DNA from 2 places in the Stenotrophomonas aracearum genome. Region 2 is predicted to be linked to the other one. Evidence: predicted binding sites of a transcription regulator. Region 2 holds the regulator's gene; the other holds the start of a gene.
The links. Region 2 encodes FliA, which starts transcription of late flagellar genes. Its sites were predicted from a motif close to TAAAGTTTNNCNNNCNNNGGCCGATAA; they were not measured.
Positions count from the first base shown of each region.

Region 1: the regulator FliA is predicted to act here: its motif matches at 1,862-1,888, upstream of PDM28_RS17670 (GGDEF domain-containing protein).

Region 1 covers NZ_CP115543.1:3,915,551-3,922,549, reverse strand. The annotation lists gene PDM28_RS17675 (DUF808 domain-containing protein) at 1-197, shown strand, start outside; gene PDM28_RS17670 (GGDEF domain-containing protein) at 275-1,828, opposite strand; gene PDM28_RS17665 (dihydrolipoamide acetyltransferase family protein) at 1,952-3,349, opposite strand; gene PDM28_RS17660 (SH3 domain-containing protein) at 3,346-3,699, opposite strand; gene PDM28_RS17655 (alpha-ketoacid dehydrogenase subunit beta) at 3,701-4,768, opposite strand; gene pdhA (pyruvate dehydrogenase (acetyl-transferring) E1 component subunit alpha) at 4,761-5,843, opposite strand; gene PDM28_RS17645 (tryptophan 2,3-dioxygenase) at 6,178-6,999, shown strand, end outside.
Region 2 covers NZ_CP115543.1:1,863,953-1,870,951, forward strand. The annotation lists gene PDM28_RS08590 (ParA family protein) at 1-390, opposite strand, end outside; partial or broken gene motD (flagellar motor protein MotD) at 285-1,405, opposite strand; gene PDM28_RS08600 (flagellar motor protein) at 1,407-2,147, opposite strand; gene PDM28_RS08605 (chemotaxis protein CheA) at 2,285-4,105, opposite strand; gene PDM28_RS08610 (protein phosphatase CheZ) at 4,110-4,724, opposite strand; gene cheY (chemotaxis response regulator CheY) at 4,724-5,116, opposite strand; gene PDM28_RS08620 (RNA polymerase sigma factor FliA) at 5,133-5,879, opposite strand; gene PDM28_RS08625 (MinD/ParA family ATP-binding protein) at 5,876-6,763, opposite strand; gene flhF (flagellar biosynthesis GTPase FlhF) at 6,750-6,999, opposite strand, start outside.

The DNA of each region.
Region 1 (6,999 bases), 2.1 Mb from region 2:
TGTTCCTGGTCGGTGGCGGGATCCTGGTGCACAACGTGCCGGCGCTGCATCACTTCGTCCAGGGGCTGGGCGGGGATGGGCAGTGGGGTTGGCTGGTGAGCGCGCTGGGGAATGTGGTGGTCGGCGTGATTGCCGGCGCGGTAGTGCTGGCGGTGGTGACCGGGATCCAGAAGGCGCGCGGCAAGACCGCGCACTGAATCCGGCACTGCTTGGGACACGCGTGGCGTGTCGCTACGCGGGGTGCGGCATCGCGACAGCCACGCAGGGCGTGGCTCTACCCCGCCTGTACCCTGTTCTTACCGACCCGTTTCGCGGCGTATAGCGCCGCATCGGCGCGCTTGAGCAGGGCGTCACCGCTTTCGCCGGGCTGCCACTGGGCCAGGCCTGCGCTGAAGTGGACCGGTACGCGTTGGCCGTCCAGCTGCAGTGGCCGCTGCGCCAGCGATCGCTGCAGCCGCTGCAGGGTGGACATGCTGTCGGCGCCCGGGGTTTCGGGCATCAACAGCACGAACTCGTCGCCCCCGATGCGCGCGATGGTGTCCGAGCTGCGCAGCAGCAGCTGGCACACGGTGACCAGGTGACGCAGGATCGCGTCGCCACCGGGGTGGCCGTGGTCGCTGTTGGTCTGGTGGAAGTCATCCAGGTCCAGCAGCGCCAGCGCCAACGGGTGGCCGTGCCGTTCGGCGCGGGTCAGTTCACGTTCCAGCAGCTCGTCGAAGCCGCGCCGGTTCAATGCACCGGTCAGCGGGTCGGTACGCACCAGCCCGGAGACGTCTCGCAGTTCCTGTTCCAGCTCGGCAATGCGCGCTTCGGCCTGTTCCACGTCGCGGCGGGCGTTGCCCAGGTGGTCGCGTGCCTGCAGCGCCTGTTCCTGCACGCGGCCGGTGTCCTGCAGCACGTCCTGCAGCAGTTGGTTGAGGTCCGCAATGCTGCGCGCTTCCTTCAGCGCCAGCGCATAGCTGCTGATCCGATCGTGGTACTCGCCGGTGCTGACCGCCATGCCATCCAGCTGTTCGATGAAGTCGCCCATCAGGCTCTTCATGGCGGCCTTGGAATCGACGATTCCCTGCTTGAGCAGGCCCTGCTTGTAGATCACTTCGCGCAGGTTGGCGCGCGCCTGCTCGACCGAGTCACGGTCCAGCGGGCCGCCGATCAGCGCACGTACGGCATGCAGCTGACCATGCAGCCAGCTGCTGTCGTCGAGCAGTTCGCCGATGTTCTCGAGCAGCAGGTCGAACAGGCTCAGCAGCAGTTCCTGCTGTTCCTGCCAGCCGTCGCTGCGCACGCCGATCTGGTGGGTGAGCTCGCGCAGGCGCAGCTCCAGCGGCTGCAGCGGCTGGCCGGGGTGCCAGTGGCGCAGCTCGGCGGCCAGCTGCACCGGCTCGTCCTTCAGTTCGGGCATGTTCTGCAGCAGGCTGGCTACGGTCACGCCCAGGGTCATGCGCAGCAGTTCGCGCAGGCGCAGGCTGTCGGGCGGGCCGTCGGGGCTGTCCTGCTCGATGGTGCGGATGTACTTGTCGATCAGCTGGCGCATGGCGCGGCCGTAGCTGACCCAGTCGGCGCTGCGCTGGGCCGACTGCAGGCGCTGGCCCATGTCGCCCAGCTCGCCGGGAAGGGTGGCCATGCCGTCGGCGAACGCCGCCAGCAGCGGTTCGGGCTGCTCGGCGCCGGCGAACAGGCGTTGCAGCTGGGCGCTGCTGCCGCCCCTGGCGACGGGCGTGTCCACCGTATCCCCGGTCGCCTTGGCCGCGCCCAGGCGGCGCGACAGCAGCCGCCCCACGGCAGTGCCGGGGCCGGGGCTGGGGAGGGCGTCCTGCGGGTCCTTCATGCGGCGGTCTTGGGACAGGGTGAGGTTGGAACAGTATCGGCGCGGCGGGGCCCGGCTTGAACCCCCCCAAAACGACGACGGCCACCCTGCGGTGGCCGTCGTCACTTCCTCACGTGGAGCCGGTCAGTTGGCCAGGGCCAGGTCGTCCAGCATCGCGCGCAGGAAGCGGGCCGCTTCGCCACCGGTGGCCGCGCGGTGGTCGAAGGTGACCGACAGCGGGATCACCTTGTGCGCTTCCACGCCGCCCATGACCGGGGTCATCTGGTGGCGGGCACGGCCGGCGGCGACGATGGCCACGCACGGCGGTACCACCACCGGGGTGGCATAGCGACCGGCGAACATGCCGAAGTTGGAGAGCGAGATGGTGTAGCCGCTCAGCTCCGAGGCCGCGATCGAGCGCGCTTCGACCTGCTCACGCAGGCGGTTCACGCCTTCGCGGATGCCGCGTGCATCCAGCACGTCGGCATTGCGCAGGGCCGGCACGAACAGGCCGTCGTCGGTGTCCACCGCGATGCCCACGTCCACGTGTGCGTGCAGGGTGCGGGTCAGGGCGTCGCCGTCGAACCAGGCATTCAGCGCCGGGACCTTCTGGCAACCGACCACGATCGCACGCACCAGGCGGGCGGTCATGTCGTTGCCCGGCGCCCAGGCGTGGATATCGGCGTCGTCGTTCAGCGTGGTCGGCACGACCTTGCTGTGTGCGTCGGCCATCACCCGTGCCATGTTGCGGCGGACACCCTTCAGCTGCTCCGGCTGGCCCTTGGCGACCACGCCCGGCGGCTGGGTGCGCATCGGCTTGCCGGCGGCCGACAACGGCGCGCGGGCTTCAGCGGCGCGCGCGACCGGGGCGGCTGCCGCCACCGGGGCTGCCGCCGCAGGTGCCGGTGCCGCACCGACCTTGGCGCTGCCGTCGGCAGCGGCCTGCTTGACGTCGGCCATGGTCACCGCGCCGTCGGCGCCGGTGGCCCGCACGCGGGTCAGGTCCACGCCCAGCTTGCGCGCGGTGGCGCGCACCGCCGGCACGGCCTTGACCCCGCCTACCGCCACCGCCTGTTCGGCGTGCACGGCGTTGGAGCTCTGCATCGCACCGACCACGGTGCCTTCGTCTTCGCGCTCGGCGCCCGGCTTGGCGATCTCGCCGCCATCGTCGGAAGCCACCACCTTGTCCGGCTGCGCCGGGGCGGTCTGGCCGGTGCTCGGTGTCGGCGCCGGCGCCGCGTGGCCGTGGCTGTGGCTGTGGCCGGTGTCCTGGCCATCGGCGCGCTGCGGCAGGTTCGGGTCCAGTACGAACTGGGCCAGCACGCTGCCGGTGGGAATGATGTCGCCGGCGCCGCCGGCCAGCTTCAGCACCGTGCCGGAGAACGGCGAGGGCACTTCAACCACGGCCTTGGCGGTCTCCATCGAGACCAGCGGCTCGTCCAGCTTGATCACGTCGCCTTCCTTGACGAACCACTCGACGATGGTGGCGTCGGGCAGGCCTTCGCCGAGGTCGGGCAGGTGGAAATTCTTGTTCTCACTCATGTGCAGTTCTCTTCCAGCAGTTCGAGATCGCGGGCCGGCAGCCAGCCCGTCGCGCCGTTTGCGCGTTCGGACCACCACCAGCCGCCGTGTTCATGATGCAGCTTGACCATTTCGCCACTGTCCACGTCCAGTTCGCGGGCGTCGTAGTCGCGCAGTGCTTCCGCGCGACCCTCGTCCAACCTCTGCAACCACGCTACCGGTGCCCAGCCGGCACGCCCGTCATCGGTGCGTACCCAGGCAAACGCCGGCCATTCCTCGTCACGAACACCCAGTTCGACGATCTGGCCGGTGCGGAACCGGAGCGGGTTGGGGTACTGGCTGCGGTACGGGCCTAGGAGACGGGCCCGCATGTCAGCCTGCCGCCACCGCGCGTTTGGCCGCGCTGACGATCCGGTCCACGCTCGGCAGGTACTTCATTTCCAGGCGGAACAGCGGAATGTGGGTGTCGTAGCCGGTCACGCGTTCGACCGGCGCGAGCAGGTCGTACAGCGATTCCTCGGCCAGGCGCGCGGCGATTTCAGCGCCGAAGCCCGCGGTCTTCGGGGCCTCCTGCACGATCACGCAGCGGCCGGTCTTGGCCACCGACTCGGCGATGGTGGCGAAGTCGAGCGGACGCAGCGTGGCCACGTCGATCACCTCGGCACTGATGCCTTCGCCGGCCAGCTTGTCGGCCGCTTCCAGCGCTTCCTTCACCTGCGCGCCCCAGGTCACCAGGGTCACGTCGGTGCCGTCGCGCAGCACGAAGCACACGTCCAGCGGCAGCGCTTCGCCGTCGTTGACCACTACTTCCTTGTACTGGCGGTAGATGCGCTTGGGTTCCATGTAGATCACCGGATCCGGTTCGCGGATCGCGGCCAGCAGCAGGCCATAGGCGCGCTGCGGCGAAGAAGGCAGCACCACGCGCAGGCCCGGCACGTTGGTGAAGATCGCTTCGTTGGCTTCGCTGTGGTGTTCCGGCGCGCGGATGCCGCCGCCCCACGGCACGCGCAGCACCATCGGGCAGTGCAGACGGCCACGGGTGCGGTAACGCAGGCGCGCGGCGTGGCAGACGATGTGGTCCACCATCGGGTACATGAAGCCGTCGAACTGGGCTTCGGCCACCGGCTTCATGCCCTGTGCGGCCAGGCCGATGGTCAGGCCGGCAATAGTGGTTTCATCCAGCGGGGTGTCCAGGATGCGGTCGGCGCCGAAGCGCTGCTGCAGGCCGGCGGTGGCGCGGAACACGCCGCCGTTGACACCGACGTCTTCGCCGAGCACCAGCACCGACTTGTCGTGCTCCAGCTCCCAGGCCAGGGCCTGGGTGATGGCTTCGATGAGGGTGATGGGGGTGCTGGTCATCGTTTCTTCTCCGCGCGCGACGGCGGCGCTGTCGGCGGCGTTGGTCTGCGCGCCGGAGGCGCCGTTCTTGATCTCATCCATGGCGCTGCTCCAGGGCAATCGCCTGGGCGCGCTGGGCCAGCAGGTCCTGCGGCGGATCGGCATACAGGAAGTCGAACATCGCCTCGACCGGCTGCACCGGCGTGTTTAGGTACAGGTTCACTTCTTCGTCCACGCGCTTGCCGCACTCGACGGTCCACGCCTGTTCTTCTTCATCGCTCCACACGCCGGCACCGATCAGGTACTTGCGCAGGCGCAGCATCGGTTCGCGCTGCCAGGCGTCCTTCACCTCGGCATCGTCGCGGTAGCGGCGCGCGTCATCGGCGGTTGTGTGGTCGGACAGGCGGTAGGTCATCAGTTCCAGCACGGTGCCGCCGTCGCCGGCCAGCGCGCGCTCGCGCGCCTGCAGCATGGCGGCCATCACCGCGATCAGGTCGTTGCCGTCCACCTGCAGGCAGTGCAGGCCACCGGCCAGGCCCTTCTGGGCCAGCGTTTCCGCACCGGTCTGGGCCGAACGCGGCACCGAGATCGCCCAACCGTTGTTGACGATGCACAGGATCAGCGGCAGCTTGTAGGCACCGGCCGAGTTCAGCGCAGCATAGAAGTCGGTCTTGGAGCTGCCACCGTCGCCGCAGACGGCCACGGCGATCTGCTTCTCCTGGTTGAGCTTGAACTTCAGCGCAGCGCCGGCGGCGTGCAGGCACTGGGTGGAGATCGGCACGCAGAACGGGAAGTCCTTGGCCGCATTGCCGCCGTAGTCGTTGCCGCGCTCGTCGCCGCCCCAGTACATCAGGACGTCGCGCGGGCGCACGCCACGCATGAACATGGCGCCATACTCGCGGTAGGAGGGGGCGAACACGTCGTCTTTCTGCATGGCCGCGCCGATGCCCACGTGCGCGGCCTCATGGCCCAGGCAGGCGGCGTAGGTCCCCAGCTTGCCGGTACGCTGCAGCGCGATCGACTTGCCGTCGAACACGCGCACGAACAGCATCTGCTTGAACATCGGCAGCAGCGCGCGCGGGTCGCGCAGGGCTTCGGGCAGGTCATCGCGGACGAGCGTGCCGTCCGTGTCCAGGTACTGCAGGTATTCGATCTTGAACTCAGCGGCAACCGTCATTGCGTACTGCACCTTCGACAGGAAGTTACAAATGATATGAATTGCCATGTTAAGGAAGGCGTATGAAAAAGCCGTCCTGCGGCGCAGCAAGAACTGCTCCGGGCAGCACCCCGGTATACCCCGGGAAGGACCCCCAACGCCAATAACATCAACGTATTCAGTTGTATCAACGGCGCATGAGCGGTTCGCCGCCTGCGGCCCCGCCCAAGCCGGTCCCGGCCGCCGTCCGCGCTGAACGCGGGACACCGCCGGTTCCACACGCCAGCGTAGGGTGCGGCCTGCCCAGCGACCCGGCCACTGCGCTACCCTTTCTGCCCCTCAAGCGGTCCCCGCCATGTCTGTCGACAAGAACCAACGCGATCTGGAAGCCGGCATCCACACCGACCTGGAAGGCCGCCTGACCTACGGCGGCTACCTGCGGCTGGACCAGCTGCTCTCGGCGCAGCAGCCGCTGTCCAACCCGCCGCACCACGACGAGATGCTCTTCATCATCCAGCACCAGACCTCGGAGCTGTGGCTGAAGCTGCTGGGGCACGAGCTGCGCGCGGCGATCGGCTTCCTGCAGAACGACCAGGTCTGGCAGTGCCAGAAGGTGTTGGCGCGCAGCAAGCAGGTGCTGCGCCAGCTCACCGAACAGTGGTCGGTGCTGGAAACGCTGACCCCGTCCGAATACATGGGCTTCCGCGACGTGCTGGGCCCGTCGTCGGGCTTCCAGTCGCTGCAGTACCGCTACATCGAGTTCCTGCTGGGCAACAAGAACGCGCAGATGCTGCAGGTGTTCTCGCATGACCCGGCGGGGCAGGCGCAGCTGCAGCAGGTACTGGACGCGCCCAGCCTGTACGAGGAGTTCCTGCGCTACCTGGCACGCTTCGGCCACGACATCCCGGCCGGTTACCAGGCGCGCGAATGGCAGTCGCCGCATGTGTCCGACGACACGCTGCTGCCGGTGTTCGAGCGGATCTACCAGAACACCGACCGCTACTGGCGCGAGTACGCGCTGTGCGAAGACCTGGTGGACCTGGAAACCGCCTTCCAGCTCTGGCGCTTCCGCCACATGCGTACGGTGATGCGGGTGATCGGCTTCAAGCGCGGCACCGGTGGCTCCAGCGGGGTGGGCTTCCTGCGCCAGGCGTTGGAGCTGACCTTCTTCCCGGAG
Region 2 (6,999 bases):
CAGGGTCGGCGCGCAGTCGAGCAGGATGTAGTCGTGCTGGCCCTGGTGGCGGGTCATCGCGTTCTGCAGGGCCAGGCCCAGCCCGGGCTGGTTGGCGCTGCGGCGTTCCAGCGTGGCCAGTGCGCCCTGCGCGCAGATGTAATCCAGGCCCGGCACCGTGCTGGCGTGTGCCAGGGTGCTGAGTTCAGCAGGCGGGGTGCCGAACAGTTCCAGCACGCCGGCCGGCGGCGGGTCCAGCGGCACGTTGAACGCGCGGGTCAGCGACGAATGCGGATCCAGGTCGATCAGCAGCACGCGGTGGCCCAGCGTGGCCAGGCCGCGGCCCAGCGCGAGGGTCGTGGTGGTCTTGCCCACGCCGCCCTTCTGGTTGGCGATTGCCCAGATGCGCATCGGTTCACTCCTTCATTGCGGGGGGAACGGCGGCGCCAACACGGCTGCCGGCCGGCACCGGTGGCAGCTGCACCGGGGCGAGGGGGGAAACAGGGGAAAGCGCCGGCGGCTCCGGTGCGGGTGCCGGCGTGGTGGCGGGCGCTGCGTCGGCGGTGAGCTGCGGGCCCAGCGGGTCCACGCCCTGCGCGGTGTCGGCGAGGATGATCACATTCACCCGGCGGTTGCGGTTGCGTCCCTGCGCGCTGGCGTTGTCCTCGCGCGGGCGGAACTGGCCGTAGCCGACCATCGCCAGCCGCGCCGGCTGCACGCCCTGGTCGGCGAACAGGTGCACCACGCTGGCCGCGCGCGCGGCCGAGAGTTCCCAGTTGGAGGGGAACAGCGCGGTGGCGATCGGCACGTCGTCGGTATGGCCTTCCACGCGCACGCCGTTGGGGGCGTCGTGCAGCACCTGGGCCAGCGAAGAGAGGGTGTCGCGCGCGTGCACGTCGAGCGTGGCCGAGCCGGTGGTGAACAGGATGTCGCTGTTGATCTCCACTTCGATCCACAGCTCGGTGCGGCGCACGGTGATCATGCCGCGGTCGATCAGCGGCGCCAGCGTGGCGGTGAGGCGGTCGGCGATGCCGTTGAGCTGGCGCTCGGCGCGCTGCAGCTGTTCCTGGTTGTGTACCGAGACAGGCATGCGCATCTGCGAGGCCATCGCCGGCAGCAGCGTCGGATCATTGCTGGGCGAGGGCGCGGACGAACCGATCCGGTTGCCGGCCTTGATCACCGAGGGGCTGTCCCAGCCGCCGCCCTGGACCTGCTGGTTGCCGACCTGGACCGGATTGATGGTGCGCGGCGCGCCGCCGAACGCGGTGGTCAGGGCGTCGGCCATGACCCGGTACTTGCCCTCGTTGAGCGAGGAGATCGCGTACATCACCACGAAGAAGGCAAGCAGCAGCGTCATGAGGTCGGCGTAGGGAATCGCCCAGGCCTCATGGTTGGCATGCTCTTCGTGGGCCTTGCGCCGGGCCATCTCAGTGCAGGAACCCGGACAGGTTGGTTTCGATGTTGCGCGGGTTCTCGCCCTGCGCGATCGAGATCAGGCCTTCGATGATCATCTCGCGGTCGCGGCTGTTGTGGTGGATCACGCTCTTGAGCTTGGCCGAGACCGGCAGGAACAGCAGGTTGGCCGAGGCGATGCCGTAGATGGTGGCGGTGAACGCGGCGGCGATGCCGTGGCCGAGCTTGCTCGGGTCCGCGAGGTTCTTCATTACCGCGATCAAGCCGAGCACGGCGCCGATGATGCCCAGGGTGGGGGCGTAGATGCCCATGCCTTCGAACACTTTGGAGGCGGCGAGGTCGCGGCTTTCCTGGCTGCTCAGTTCGATCTCGAGCATGTGCCGGATCGTTTCCGGCTCGACGCCGTCGACCAGCAGCTGCAGGCCCTTGCGCAGGAACGGGTCGTCCTGGGCCTCGACCTGGGTTTCCAGGCCCAGCAGGCCCTGGCGGCGGGCGATGTTGCTCCACTCCACGATCTGGCGGATCAGGTCGCTGCGGTCGGTGCTCGGCGGGCGGATGATCCAGCTGACGATCTTGAAGGCGTGCTTGAACACGGCCGGCGAGGTGTGCAGCAGGATCGAGGCGAGGGTGCCGACGATGACGATGACGAAGGCAGCAGGAGACCACAGCGACGCCAGCCCGGCACCCTTGAGGATGCTGCCGCCGACCAGGGAGGCCAGGGCGAGGAAAAGTCCGATGAGGCTGAGTCTGTCCATTGGTCCGATATCGGCTTGCGTTTGGGGGACTTGAGGTGGGGCGGTGTTGGGTTGGTCGGTGGTTCAGCCACGCAGGGCGTGGCTCTACCGGGGTGGACGTTCGGCGGTAGAGCCACGCCCTGCGTGGCTGCGACCGTTCAGCGCAAACCGTCTACGTCCAGAATGAGCGACATGCGGCCGTCGCCGATCAGGGTGGCGCCGGCGTAGCCGCGCAGGCCGCGCAGGGCCTTGGGCAGCGGCTTGATCACCACTTCCTCGCGGCCGCGGACCTGGTCGACCACCAGGCCGAAACGCGCTTCACCGGCCTGCAGCACCACGATGGTGAGCAGCGGCGAGGCGGTCGGCTCCACCGCCAGCCAATGGCGCAGGTCGACCAGCGGCAGGGTGTGCGACTTGCGATCCAGCACCGCGCGGCCGTCGAACCAGCCCAGCGAGGTGTTGGGCGCATGCAGCACTTCCATCACGCGCGCCAGCGGCAGCGCGTAGATGTCTTCGCCGGCCTGCACCAGCAGGGTCGGCAGGATCGCGAGGGTCAGCGGCACCCGGATCAGGAAGCGGCTGCCGCGACCCAGTTCCGACTGGATCTGGATCTGGCCGCTCAACTCGCGGATGCGCGACTGCACCACGTCCATGCCGACGCCACGGCCGGAAATGTCGGTGACTTCCTGCTTGGTCGAGAAACCAGGCAGGAACACCAGGTGCAGGCATTCCTCACTGCTCAGGCGGGCGGCCGCTTCGGGGTCGATCAGACCCTTTTCGCGGGCCTTGGCGCGCAGGCGCTCCGGATCGATGCCGGCGCCGTCGTCCTGCACTTCAATGCTGACGTAGTCGCCTTCCTGCTGCGCCGACAGCCGCACGTTGCCGCTGCGGGTCTTGCCCTGCGCTTCGCGCAGTTCGGGCATTTCGATGCCGTGGTCGATCGCGTTGCGCACCAGGTGCACCAGCGGGTCGGCCAGCGCTTCGACCAGGTTGCGGTCCAGCTCGGTTTCCGCGCCGATCAGTTCCAGCTCCACTTCCTTCTTGAGGTTGCGGGCGACGTCGCGGGCCACCTTGGGGAAGCGCGAGAACACCTTGCCGACCGGCTGCATGCGGGTGCGCATCACCGCCGACTGCAGGCGCGCGGTGGCGATGTCCAGGGTCGACACCGCACGGTCCAGCTCTTCGTCATGCAGGCGCGCGCGCAGGGTCTTGAGCCGGTTGCGCGAGAGCACCAGTTCGCCGATCAGGTTGACGATCGCATCCAGGCGCTTGGTGTCCACGCGCACGGTGTGCTCGGCTTCGGCCACCGGCTTGTTGGCGGCCGGCTTGGCCGGTGCCGGCGCGGCGACCGGACGCGGCGCGGGCGCCGGTGCAGGCACGGCTGCCTGCACGGCGCCGGGGGCAGCGCCACCGTGCAGCTGGTCGAGCAGCGCTTCGAATTCGTCTTCGCCGATCAGGCCGTCATCGACCTTTTTCGTGGGCGTCACGGCGGTCGGCGCGGCGCCACCGTGCAGGGTGTCCAGCAGCGCTTCGAACTCGTCGTCGGTGATCAGGTCACCGTTGGCCGGCGCGGCGGCCGCCACCGGTGCCGGCACTGCCGGACCGTTGACGTCGAACTGCGCGATCAGTTCCGGCGGGGCATAGCCCGGCTCGGTACCGGCCGACACCGAATCCAGCATCGACTGCAGGTAATCCAGCGACTGCTGGCCGGCATCGAAGTGATGCGCCTGCAGCACCGCGTGCCCGGAGCGGGCCATGCCCAGGGTCTCTTCCGCGGCGTGGCACAGTTCCACCATCGCCTGGATGCCGAGGAAACCGGCACCGCCCTTGAGCGTGTGGAAGCCGCGGAACACCGCGTTGAGCTGGTCGCTGTCCTGGGGCGACTGCTCCAGCGACACCAGCTGTTCGCCGAGGCGATCCAGGATTTCCTGGGCCTCGAGGATGAAGTCGGCGGCAATGTCGTCTGGAACAGCACTCATGGTTTCAAAGTCCCAAATCGGAAAGCAGATCGTCAGCGTCGACCTGCGACACCTGGTGACGGTCCAACCCGGTCACGGCGGGGCCGGCCAGGCCGTTGTCGCGCTTGCTGGTGGTCTCGTCCGGCGGCGGCAGGCCGAGTGCGCCGAAGCCTTCGTGGACGCGGCGCACGATGCCGACCACGCGGCGGATGATCTGCCCGGTGAGGTCCTGGTAGCTCTGGGTGAGCGCGATCTCGGTGAGGTTGTGGCGGATCCGCTCCAGCTGCACGTCCTGGTCCGGGCTGAGCCCGTTGGCGCGCAGCTGCTCGGTCAGCGCCCGGCATTCTTCGGCCAGGTCCAGGGTGCGGTGGGTCGCCTGTTCGGTCATCGCCACCACGTGGTCCAGGCGTGCACAGGCGTCGTCCAGCTCGCCGGCTTCGCTGGGCAGGGTGGGCAGTTCGCCCAGCGCCTGGCCCAGTTCGCGGGCCAGCCGGTTCAGGCCTGCCATCATCGGCTGGGTGCGCAGCGCGGCCAGCGCATCGATTTCCCGGCGCCAGCCCGCTTCGTCGCCACTTTCCAGCGCGGCAAGGGCGTCCTGCAGGCGCTGCACCAGCGCCGATTTGTCGCGAAGGGTTTCCATCAGGCGCTCGCCGCCAGGCGCTCGAAGATCTTGCCGAGCTTCTCTTCCAGGGTCTGCGCGGTGAACGGCTTGATGATGTAGCCGTTCACGCCGGACTGCGCCGCTTCGATGATCTGCTCGCGCTTGGCTTCGGCGGTGACCATCAGCACCGGCAGGGTCTTGAGCTTGGCGTCGGCGCGGATCGCCTTGAGCAGGTCGATGCCGGTCATCACCGGCATGTTCCAGTCGGTGACCACGAAATCGAACGGCTGGCTCTGCAGCAGGGCCAGCGCGGCATGCCCGTCCTCGGCTTCGGCCGTATTGGTGAAGCCCAGATCGCCCAGCAGGTTCTTGACGATACGACGCATGGTCGAGAAGTCGTCGACGATCAGGATGCGCATGTTCTTGTTCAAAGGTGTTTCCTCGGTCTCAGTTGTTCTCGAGGCCGGCGTCGGCCGCCTCGAAGATCTTCAATCGGCCACGCAGGCGCAGCACGGCCTGGCCATGGATCTGGCAGACGCGCGACTCGCTGACCCCGAGCACTGCGCCGATCTCTTTCAGGTTCAGTTCCTGCTCGTAGTACAACGACAGCACCAGCTGTTCGCGCTCGGGCAGCAGGCCGATCGCGTTGCCCAGCTCGCGGCCGAATTCGCCGCGCTCGAGCACCTGCTGCGGGGTCGGGCCGCCCTGGGCCACGGTGTCCAGCTCGCCCTGGTCTTCGATCCGCGACTCCAGGCTCAGCACCTGGCCGCGCGCGGCGTCTTCCATCAGGCGAAGGTAGTCGGGCAGCGGCATGTCCATCGCGGCGGCCACTTCGGTGGCGCTGGCGGCGCGGCCGGTGCTCTGCTCCAGGCGGCGGATGGTGGAGGCGGCGTCGCGCGCACGGCGGTGCACCGAGCGCGGCACCCAGTCGCCGCGGCGGATCTCGTCGATCATCGAGCCGCGGATGCGGATCGAGGCGTAGGTTTCGAACGAGGCGCCCTGGTCGGCGTCGTAGCTGCGCGACGCCTCGATCAGGCCCATCATGCCGGCCTGGATCAGGTCGTCCACTTCAACGCTGGCCGGCAGGCGCGCGGCCAGGTGGTGGGCAATGCGCCGGACCAGGTCCGAGTGCTGGGCAATGCACTCGTTGGCGGCGGCGCGTTGCACCTCCTTGTATTGTGCGGCGCCTTTCATGCGGCCACCCCGCGCTGCTTGAGGATGCGTTCCAGGAAGAACTCGACCCCGCCACGCGGTTCGGTCGGGGCCTGCCAGCGCGCGGTGCGGCGGGCGATCTCGGCGATCGCCTGCGCGGCCGGGCTGGACGGATAGGCCTTCACCACCGGCTGCTGGCGCTGCACCGACAGGCGCAGCCAGTCGTCCTGCGGCACGCAGCCCAGGTAGTTGAGCGAGACGTCGGCCAGGAACTTCTCGCACACGCGGCTCAGCTTTTCATAGAGCACGCGGCCTTCATTGGGGTCGCGCACCATGTTGGCCACGACCTGGATGCGGTCCACGCCGCGCTCGCGCGAGAGCACCTTGATCAGTGCGTAAGCGTCGGTGATCGAGGCCGGTTCATCGCAGACCACCACCACGGTGTCCTGCGCGGCCTGGCAGAAGGTCAGCACGCCGTCGGTGATGCCGGCGGCGGTGTCCACCACCATGAAGTCCAGTTCGCGTTCCAGTTCGGAGAACACATTGACCAGGCCCACGTGCTCGGCCGGCTGCAGTTCGGCCATGTGCCGGCGCCCGGACGCGGCCGGGACCACCAGCACGCCGTTGGGGCCTTCCAGGATCACCTCGTCCAGCGTGCAGCGCCCGGCGACCAGGTCGGCCAGGGTCAGCTTGGGCTGCAGGCCCAGGATCACGTCGATGTTGGCCAGGCCCAGGTCGGCGTCCAGCAGCAGCGTGCGCTTGCCCATGCCGGCCAGCGCCACGGCCAGGTTGGCCGAGACATTGGTCTTGCCCACGCCGCCCTTGCCGCCGGTGACGGCGATGGTGCGCACCGGGCCCAGCGGCTGGCTGCGGGTGGCCGACAGCGGGAAGGTCCTGGTCAGGTTTTCGTACTCACGCGACGGCATGGTTCAACTCCGGGTTGCAGGGCATATCGGCCGCGCGGCGCAAATCTTCAAGGCGAAGTACAAGATTGGCGGCACTGGCCCGGTGCAGGTCTTCGGGGACGTCCTGGCCGTCGGTGACCCAGGTGATCGGCAGGCGGTGGTCGACCGCCACCGACAGGGCGGTACCGAAGCGGCCGGTCTCGTCCAGCTTGCTCAGCACCACGCCCTGCGGGTTGGCGGCGCTGAAGCGGCGGACC